2 regions of the Paenibacillus sp. FSL R5-0912 genome follow, and region 1 is predicted to be linked to the other one. Evidence: riboswitches for the same ligand, from Rfam matches in the RefSeq annotation. Region 1 holds a riboswitch; the other holds the start of a gene.
What was found. A riboswitch is a leader RNA that binds a small molecule or an ion and turns the genes downstream of it on or off. The one in region 1 is predicted to bind cyclic di-GMP.

Region 1 (3,972 bases):
AACACCAACACCAACACCAACACCAACGCCAACGGCAGCGCCAACGCCGACACCAGAACCAACACCAACACCGACGCCGACACCAACACCAACACCGACATTACCACCGGCACCAGTACCATCGTCTGCACCGCCCGTCTTTATTAATGTAGTGCCAACGCCGACTCCAATAATCGGCTATATTGTAAATCCAGATACAATAATCATTGATGATCCGCTGCCTTTGGGCCCTGTGACAACAGTAACACCTCGGCCGTTAGTGGTGACACCAAGTCCAACCCTAACGCCAAGCCCAAGCGCAACACCAAGTCCAACGCCAATTGTGACAATCATTGATGAAGAGATTCCGTTAGGCAATGTACCTGCGGATGCATCGCTCCCGAAGACTGGTGAGTCCAGTCCGGCTCCCTATTACTTGGTCGGTCTAGCCCTTGCAGGATTGGGAATATTCCTCGGCAGAAGATCCAGAACAGATAAACGTAAATAAATGCAATTCGTAAGATCCTTTCCGACAGGCTGGCGATATCACCGCTAAATCGGGAAAAGGCTGCTTTGGGAGAAGACGTTCTCCACAAAGCAGCCTTTTTTATATGGGATATACATTTGATATTATATTTCCTCGTAAAATCAAATGTGCTAAGGAGAAAGAGTTGCGTCTTTACGATCATGGGACCTTGAGTATATATTAAAATTTCAAAATTAAAATTAGTTCTTTATACATAGTTTGAAAATATCCTTATCGGTGCCATCGAGAGCGATGAGAGGATCAGGATTCAGCTGGGAAAGCTATGTTTTCAATTAAAAAAACCTTTTGTAACAGTGCTTTGGAGTGAATCGGTAGATATAATCTATTACCAGATGTTTCAAAGGATTTCATTGACAATCAGCCTTGATAGCGGATAAACTAAAATTAGTTCCAAAGTAATGAATATCATAGACATTAGTATAAAAGTTTGATTTAGTACATAATTTCACAACCTAATCTTTCACTGACGTATAAACGCAAACCGTTCGAAAGGACGGGACGCAAAGTCCAGGAGTCTAAAGCGCGATGGAGCGCAACGATCGTCCGACTGCCGTAAAGAGAGCAACCTCTTTCCGGCGGTCTTTTTTTGTTATATAAATGTGGCCTATATCTATATTAACTGTGAGGTGAGCTTGTATGTTCCAATTAAAAAAATTCAAACGTCTTACGGTGTTCGGACTTATAGCAGTTCTGATTGTGGGAAGCGGCCGAATTATTTCACTGGGGAGCACCTCAGTTAAAGCCGAGGGCAACTCTTTGCCGGGCAATGCATCCAAGTATAATGTGTTCATCTTGGGAGATGTTGATGTTAAGCATAGTGATATTGAAGGCAGATTAGCTGCTGGCGGAAACGTGGATTTAAATGTTAATTACTCTGTGGGACATAGTCTTACTAGTGAAGAAACGAAGGAAGGATACTCTCTCATCGCTGGTGGTAATCTGTATTATTCCCAGGGAGAAACCGTGGGTGATGTAGTCTACGGGGGGAGTTATAGCGGCAGCGGCGGCCCGCGCGGGGGGACAGGAAGCTTACAACAAAAAATAAATGTTGTAGATTTTTCAGCCGAGTTTAGTTTACTTCGTGAGAAATCTCAGCAGCTTGCTTCTCAGCCTGTTAATGGGGTTACCACTGCCAACTCCGGTAATTTCTTTTTGGAAGGTACAAATTCGGATGTTAACATATTTACTGTAGAGGGCAGCAAGCTGTCTAGTGCAAATGAGTTGAGAATTAAGATTCCAGATGGCTCAACAGCTATAGTAAATATCTCCGGCACTTCAGTAACTATGAAGAATATGGGGACGGGAATTAATGGTAACGGAAATAAGGATAACGCTATGAACAGTAAAGTGTTATATAACTTCAGTCAAGCGACCAGTCTTCAAATCGAAGGTATCGGAGTTTTGGGATCTGTGCTGGCTCCATATGCCTCTATTCAATTTAATAATGGTCAAATCAACGGGAACCTGATCGGAGCTTCGCTCTCAGGATCGGGAGAATCCCACCATATTCCGTATAAAGGCCAAGATCCGCCGACACCGACTTCGACGCCTTCAGTGACGCCGACGCCAACAGCAACACCGGCAGTGACGCCGACGCCAACAGCAACACCTGCAGTGACGCCGACGCCAACGGCAACACCGGCAGTGACGCCGACGCCAACAGCAACACCTGCAGTGACGCCGACGCCAACAGCAACACCGGCAGTGACGCCGACGCCAACGGCAACACCTGCAGTGACGCCGACGCCAACGGCAACACCGGCAGCGACGCCTACGCCAACGGCAACGCCGACAACAGCGCCAACGGCAACACCGACGGCAACGCCGACAACAGCGCCAACGGCAACACCGACTGCAACACCGACAACAGCGCCAACGGCAACGCCGACTGCAACACCGACAACAGCGCCAACGGCAACGCCGACTGCAACACCGACAACAGCGCCAACGGCAACACCGACAGCAACGCCGACAACAGCGCCAACGGCAACACCGACAGCAACGCCGACAACAGCGCCAACGGCAACACCGACAGCAACGCCGACAACAGCGCCAACGGCAACACCGACAGCAACGCCGACAACAGCGCCAACGGCAACACCGACAGCAGCGCCAACGGCAACACCGACAGCAACGCCGACAATAGCGCCAACAGCAACACCGACAGCAACGCCGACCGCGGTACCAACAGCAACCAGCACGAGTGTTTTTGTCCCAAGCTTCGTATTTCCGACATCAACCGCTCCGACAGTGATTGGGACTATTGTGACTGATACCGACACTACTATTAATGATGACCCGGTTCCTCTCGGGCCGGCAGCATCACCGGTTGTGACGATGCTGACAACAACAGCGCCACAGCCAGTTGTGGAGGTTCCTGCACCTGCACCTTCACCGGTAGCAGGACCGGCACCTGAAGAAATCATTACGGATGACGAGATTCCTCTGGGCAGTGTGACTGCAGAGCAAACCCTGCCGCAGACGGGTGAATCAAGTCCTGCGCCGTACTATATTGCGGGTGTTGCTCTTGCCGGTCTGGGCCTGCTTCTTAGAAGAACCGCCAGAGTGAACAAGCGCAAATAATTATTGTTAAGCCACTGTGTTTGGATGAGGGCTGCTGCCGGAGAGAGATTCTCCGGGAAGCAGCCTTTTTGTATACGGGGGCGCATTCTAATCGCAGCTTACCACTTGGGCGAAGCAGGCAGCGCCGGACTGACGGCGGTGTTTTTAGTTGGACGGATACCATGCTATACTAGGCTCAAATTATTCATAAGCAAGAATACACATTTCCTCAAAGAAATGGTTATTACTGAAAGGGTGAACGTTATGTGGAGTATATACCTGCTAGTGGTGCTGGTTGTTGTCGCGGGGATTTTGGCTTATGCCGGATTGTACTTTTATGGAGTGGCTATTAAGCGGGCACCCAAAGAATTCCTGGGCAAGACGCCGGATCTGAAGGTGGACCCGCCGGTAGCCGGGGCTTCGTGGGGGGAAGGGGCGGAATGGGTAGCACGGCAGAACTTTCGGGAAGTGGAGCTGGTCTCGGATGATGGACTGAAGCTGCGAGGCTACTATCTGGCTTCAGAGCGTGCTGCGGGCCGTACCGTAATTATTGCCCACGGTTATTCCGGCAAGGCTAAGGATATGGGGGCAACCGCCAAAAACTATTATGACAACCTGGGATATAATGTACTGCTGCCCGACGCCAGAGGTCACGGGAAAAGCGAAGGGGACTACATTGGCTTCGGTTGGCCGGAGCGCCGTGATTATCAGCAGTGGATCGGATTTATTCTGCAGGAGACCGGGCCAGAGGCGCAAATTGTGCTGCATGGCGTATCTATGGGCGGATCGACAGTGCTAATGACCGCCGGTGAACAGCTTCCTCCGCAGGTCAAAGCCGTTGTCGCTGATTGCGGCTACACCTCAGTCAAAGCGCAACTGACTTA
Region 2 (3,972 bases), 380 kb from region 1:
AAGAAAGGCGGCGTCTTCATCGGCACTTCTGTGACTCCAGGCAACGTGGAGACCACTAATCCGGCACCGGCAGGCGCTGGCGACAAGAGCGGCAATCCGGAGGGCGGCGGCCGCAGAAAGCGGAAGAAGAAACCTCAGGCCTAGGCAGAATTAATAGAAGGCACTGTTCCTTTAGGGGGACAGTGCTTTTTTAGAATATAAGGGGACTTCTATTTCACCTGAAACGTAGCACTTCCTGACACCCATATGTCAAAATGATTGCTCGGGATAGGGTGATCCTTCCTTGCACTGCCTGCTTGGCTTTTGATACAATATAGACCTGGTGTCCGTTCATAACGGGCCGGGAATTCAATTCAAGGAGTGACTTTCATGGGTAAAAAAGCAGACGGGAAAGTGCTTGCCCAGAACAAAAAAGCTTCCCATGATTATTTTATTGAGGATACGTATGAAGCGGGTTTGGTTCTGACGGGTACAGAGATCAAATCGCTGCGTAACGGCCGCGCTAACATCGGGGACGCTTTTGCTACCATCCGGAACGGTGAGATTCATATTCACAATATGCATATCAGCCCTTTTGAACAAGGGAACCGCGCCAACCCTACCGATCCAACGCGTACACGTAAGCTGCTCATGCATAAGGAACAGATTCACAAGCTGCTCGGTTCCTCGAAGCGGGATGGCTTCACGATTGTGCCGCTGAAGATTTATGTGCGCAATGGCTACGCCAAGCTGCTGATCGGCCTTGGTAAAGGTAAGAAGGAATACGACAAGCGCGACTCCGCCGCGAAGCGCGATGCTCAGCGTGATATCCAGCGTGTGCTGCGCGACAAACAGAAGATCGCCCGCTAGACTGGTAACCACCTGGCGCCCAATTGTTCCAGATTCGACCTTCAATTCCTTTAACCTACGTGTTAAAGTGTTGATAAATGTGCTATACTGTGTAAGTAAAACTTATTGCTTCTGAACAGCCATCTTGATCAAGATAGCTGTGAACCGGATCAGCATGTATGCTTGTCATTGATCCGTTAATCCGAAGCGCCCTTTCTAATGAGGGGCCGTTCTTGGATTCGACGGGGATAGTTCGAGCATGAGTAGCGAGTAGTGGGGACGCGTCCGCTTCATCAACGCTAAAGCCTATTAAACGGCAAACAACAAAACAACTACGCTTTCGCAGCCTAAGAAACTGTGCGCGTGCTTCTACCCTGCATCGCCCATGTGACAGGGATAGGGGCTAACAAGTAGTGGGATACGCTGTCTCATCTCCGCCTGCGGTGAGCTGAAGAAGACAATCAGGCTGACCCAACGTATAGCCGGTTACGGGGCGATACTCGGGTGACATCAAATCCGTGACTACACTCGTAGAAGCTTATGTGCCGTTATCTTCGGACAGGGGTTCGACTCCCCTCGGCTCCATATGGAGTATCAGTGAAGACACCTTTAGGGGTGTCTTTTTTCATTTCGGCGGCTGTTTTGGACTATACGTGGTGGTTAAAAGGCTTGCTGTGACGCGGTTTCGGGGGCTTGCTGTTAATGGATACAGTGAGTTTCACTGAGGCTATACGGAGACCGGTGGCTTTGGCCTCCACGTAACCCGTGATAAATATGCTCCCCCTTCGGCGTGTGTTTTCGCCTTCCATACCCATCATCCGCCCTTCGATTTTGACCAAAGAAGAGATCGTTGCAGTCTGAGCACTCCTACCTGCTATAAGTTGATATGAACGGTGCCATACGGAAATGTAGAAATTGGTTGTAACACCCAGCAGTATCAACTATAATTAGTGTCAGCTTGTAGATTAATGTCGAATAATGTATTGTCTTTCAGATAATCTCAATAATAATAGGGCACACTCGTTGAAAAACGGGGTCGCAAAACTACAGGGGCTATCACATGTCCAATTTGGATATGTTATGCCAGCCAGTTACCGAAGGCAAGGAAACCTCTCCTTTTCGGGAGAGTTTTTTTGTTGCAATGGGCCTGATTCATAAGGTGGGAGAACAGTGAGTATATTTAATAAGTCGATTGTATTTATCATAGCTCTGATTATTTTTGGACTACTAGGTAATATGCTCAGCCTATCCCTATTGCTGGGGGTCAATTTTATCTTCGGTAGTATATTCACCTTTTTGATATTGCGGATATATGGTCTTAAATGGGCTTTAGTGGCATCGGTTATTGTAAATGGTTACACGTTGTTTCTTTGGAATCATCCTTACGCTATGCTTGTTTTTGTGCTGGAAACTTTATTTGTCGGCGTCTTCTACAGAGGGAAAAGGATTGTTCTTTTTGATAGCCTATATTGGATGATTTTAGGGATGCCTCTCATATGGGTATTCTATCGTTATGCCCTGGATATGAATTTTACCGCTTCCCTGCTGGTTGTGCTTAAGGATGCCGTGAATGGTATTTTAAATGTATTGATTTCCAGTTTAATCTTTACTTATCTGCCTCTTCTTAAATGGCCATCATTCCAAAAACGCAAGATGTCGAGCTCTCTTCATGATGTGCTTTTCAACATATTTGTCACGTTTACCTTTATAACTTTGCTTCTGGTGACGGTGATGATCGGTCATGAACAGTATCACAACATGAATGAAAAAATAAAGTCAGAGACTGAACGAGATTCCGCTATCATCCGCAATGATCTTACAGAGTGGGGAGAAGTTCATGTTGCCGCAGTGAATACTTTATCGATGGCGGCGGCTGAGAATAGGATGGAAGAGATCGATTCCTTGCAGCGCCAAATGGCTTATCTACTGGCGTTATATCCGGATTTTACTACTTCATACATTGCTGATCGCAACGGAGTTACAAAGCTGTTCTCTCCATTACTAAATAACAAAGGAAAGTCAACGATTGGCTTAAACTTCTCGGATCGGCCTTACTTTGAATATATGAGAGAAAAACACCAATTCGTTGTTTCCGATGTGTTTCTTGGAAGAGGTTGCGTTAACGAACCCATTGTCGTTGTGGGCTCCCCTATTATGATTAGCGGCGAATTTACAGGGGCGGCCGTAGGTGTGCTCAATCTTAACTATGTTACAACGGAGTTAAAAAAGCTGGCGAATAATAGACTAATGAATGTCACAATCGTAGACCGGAATGACAGGGTTATTGCGAGTACTCGTGATGATCTGGCCGTTATGAACCCGTATAACTGGGCAGAAAGGGGCGAAGCAAGTGAAATAATTGGCGGTTTGTATCACTGGTTCCCGGATGCTATCAGAAATCCAATGAACAGATGGGGAGAATCCTCCTATTTCAAGATCATGACAATTCCGGAACTGGGTGATTGGAGTGTTATTGTCGAGGCACCAATTGCCCCCTATCGTGACCGCTTGTATAGCTACTACATAAAAATATTCAGTGTTTTATTGGCCTGTGGATTGATATTTATTTTTATTTCTAATGTGATCAGTGAAATCATTGTTCGACCGATTAAGCTTTTAACCCACACAACCACTAATTTACCTGAGAAAATAGCCGAGAACCAGAGCGTGAACTGGAAAGGCAGCTTTATACAAGAAATTAATACGCTTATATCTAACAGCAAGGATACGGCCACCAGACTTCAAAGCATGTTTGCTGAGATTCAACTCCTCGCCTATTACGACTGCTTGACCGGTTTACCCAATAGAGTCAACTTTAATCAACGGTTACAAGCTTACTTGAAGGAAGCCGACGACCATGGTCACACAGCCGCAATCCTGTTCATCGATGTCGATCGGTTTAAGATGGTAAATGATACGTTCGGTCATACAAAGGGCGATCAGTTATTAAAGCTGGTAGTTGTGAGGGTTCAAGAATGTCTTGGTCAGGATGCGATCCTCTCAAGAATGGGTGGAGATGAATTCATCGCCTTACTTCCCAATGTGACCCGTGAACAATCGGAACAAATTGCCCAAGCTGTTCTTGCGGCATTTAAGATACCCATTTCGCTAAGTGATCACGAGGTGTATACTACACCAAGTATT

Region 2: linked by a shared signal. The riboswitch ahead of R50912_RS32950 (bifunctional diguanylate cyclase/phosphodiesterase) and the one ahead of R50912_RS34680 (choice-of-anchor A family protein) in region 1 are both predicted to bind cyclic di-GMP.

The regions. Positions count from the first base shown of each region.
Region 1 is NZ_CP009282.1:564,015-567,986, forward strand. It holds gene R50912_RS34675 (choice-of-anchor A family protein) at 1-487, shown strand, start outside; cyclic di-GMP riboswitch class I at 992-1,081, shown strand; gene R50912_RS34680 (choice-of-anchor A family protein) at 1,163-3,109, shown strand; gene R50912_RS02455 (alpha/beta hydrolase) at 3,353-3,972, shown strand, end outside.
Region 2 is NZ_CP009282.1:185,261-189,232, forward strand. It holds gene rnr (ribonuclease R) at 1-144, shown strand, start outside; gene smpB (SsrA-binding protein SmpB) at 370-849, shown strand; RNA gene ssrA (transfer-messenger RNA) at 1,052-1,416, shown strand; cyclic di-GMP riboswitch class I at 1,832-1,927, shown strand; gene R50912_RS32950 (bifunctional diguanylate cyclase/phosphodiesterase) at 1,999-3,972, shown strand, end outside.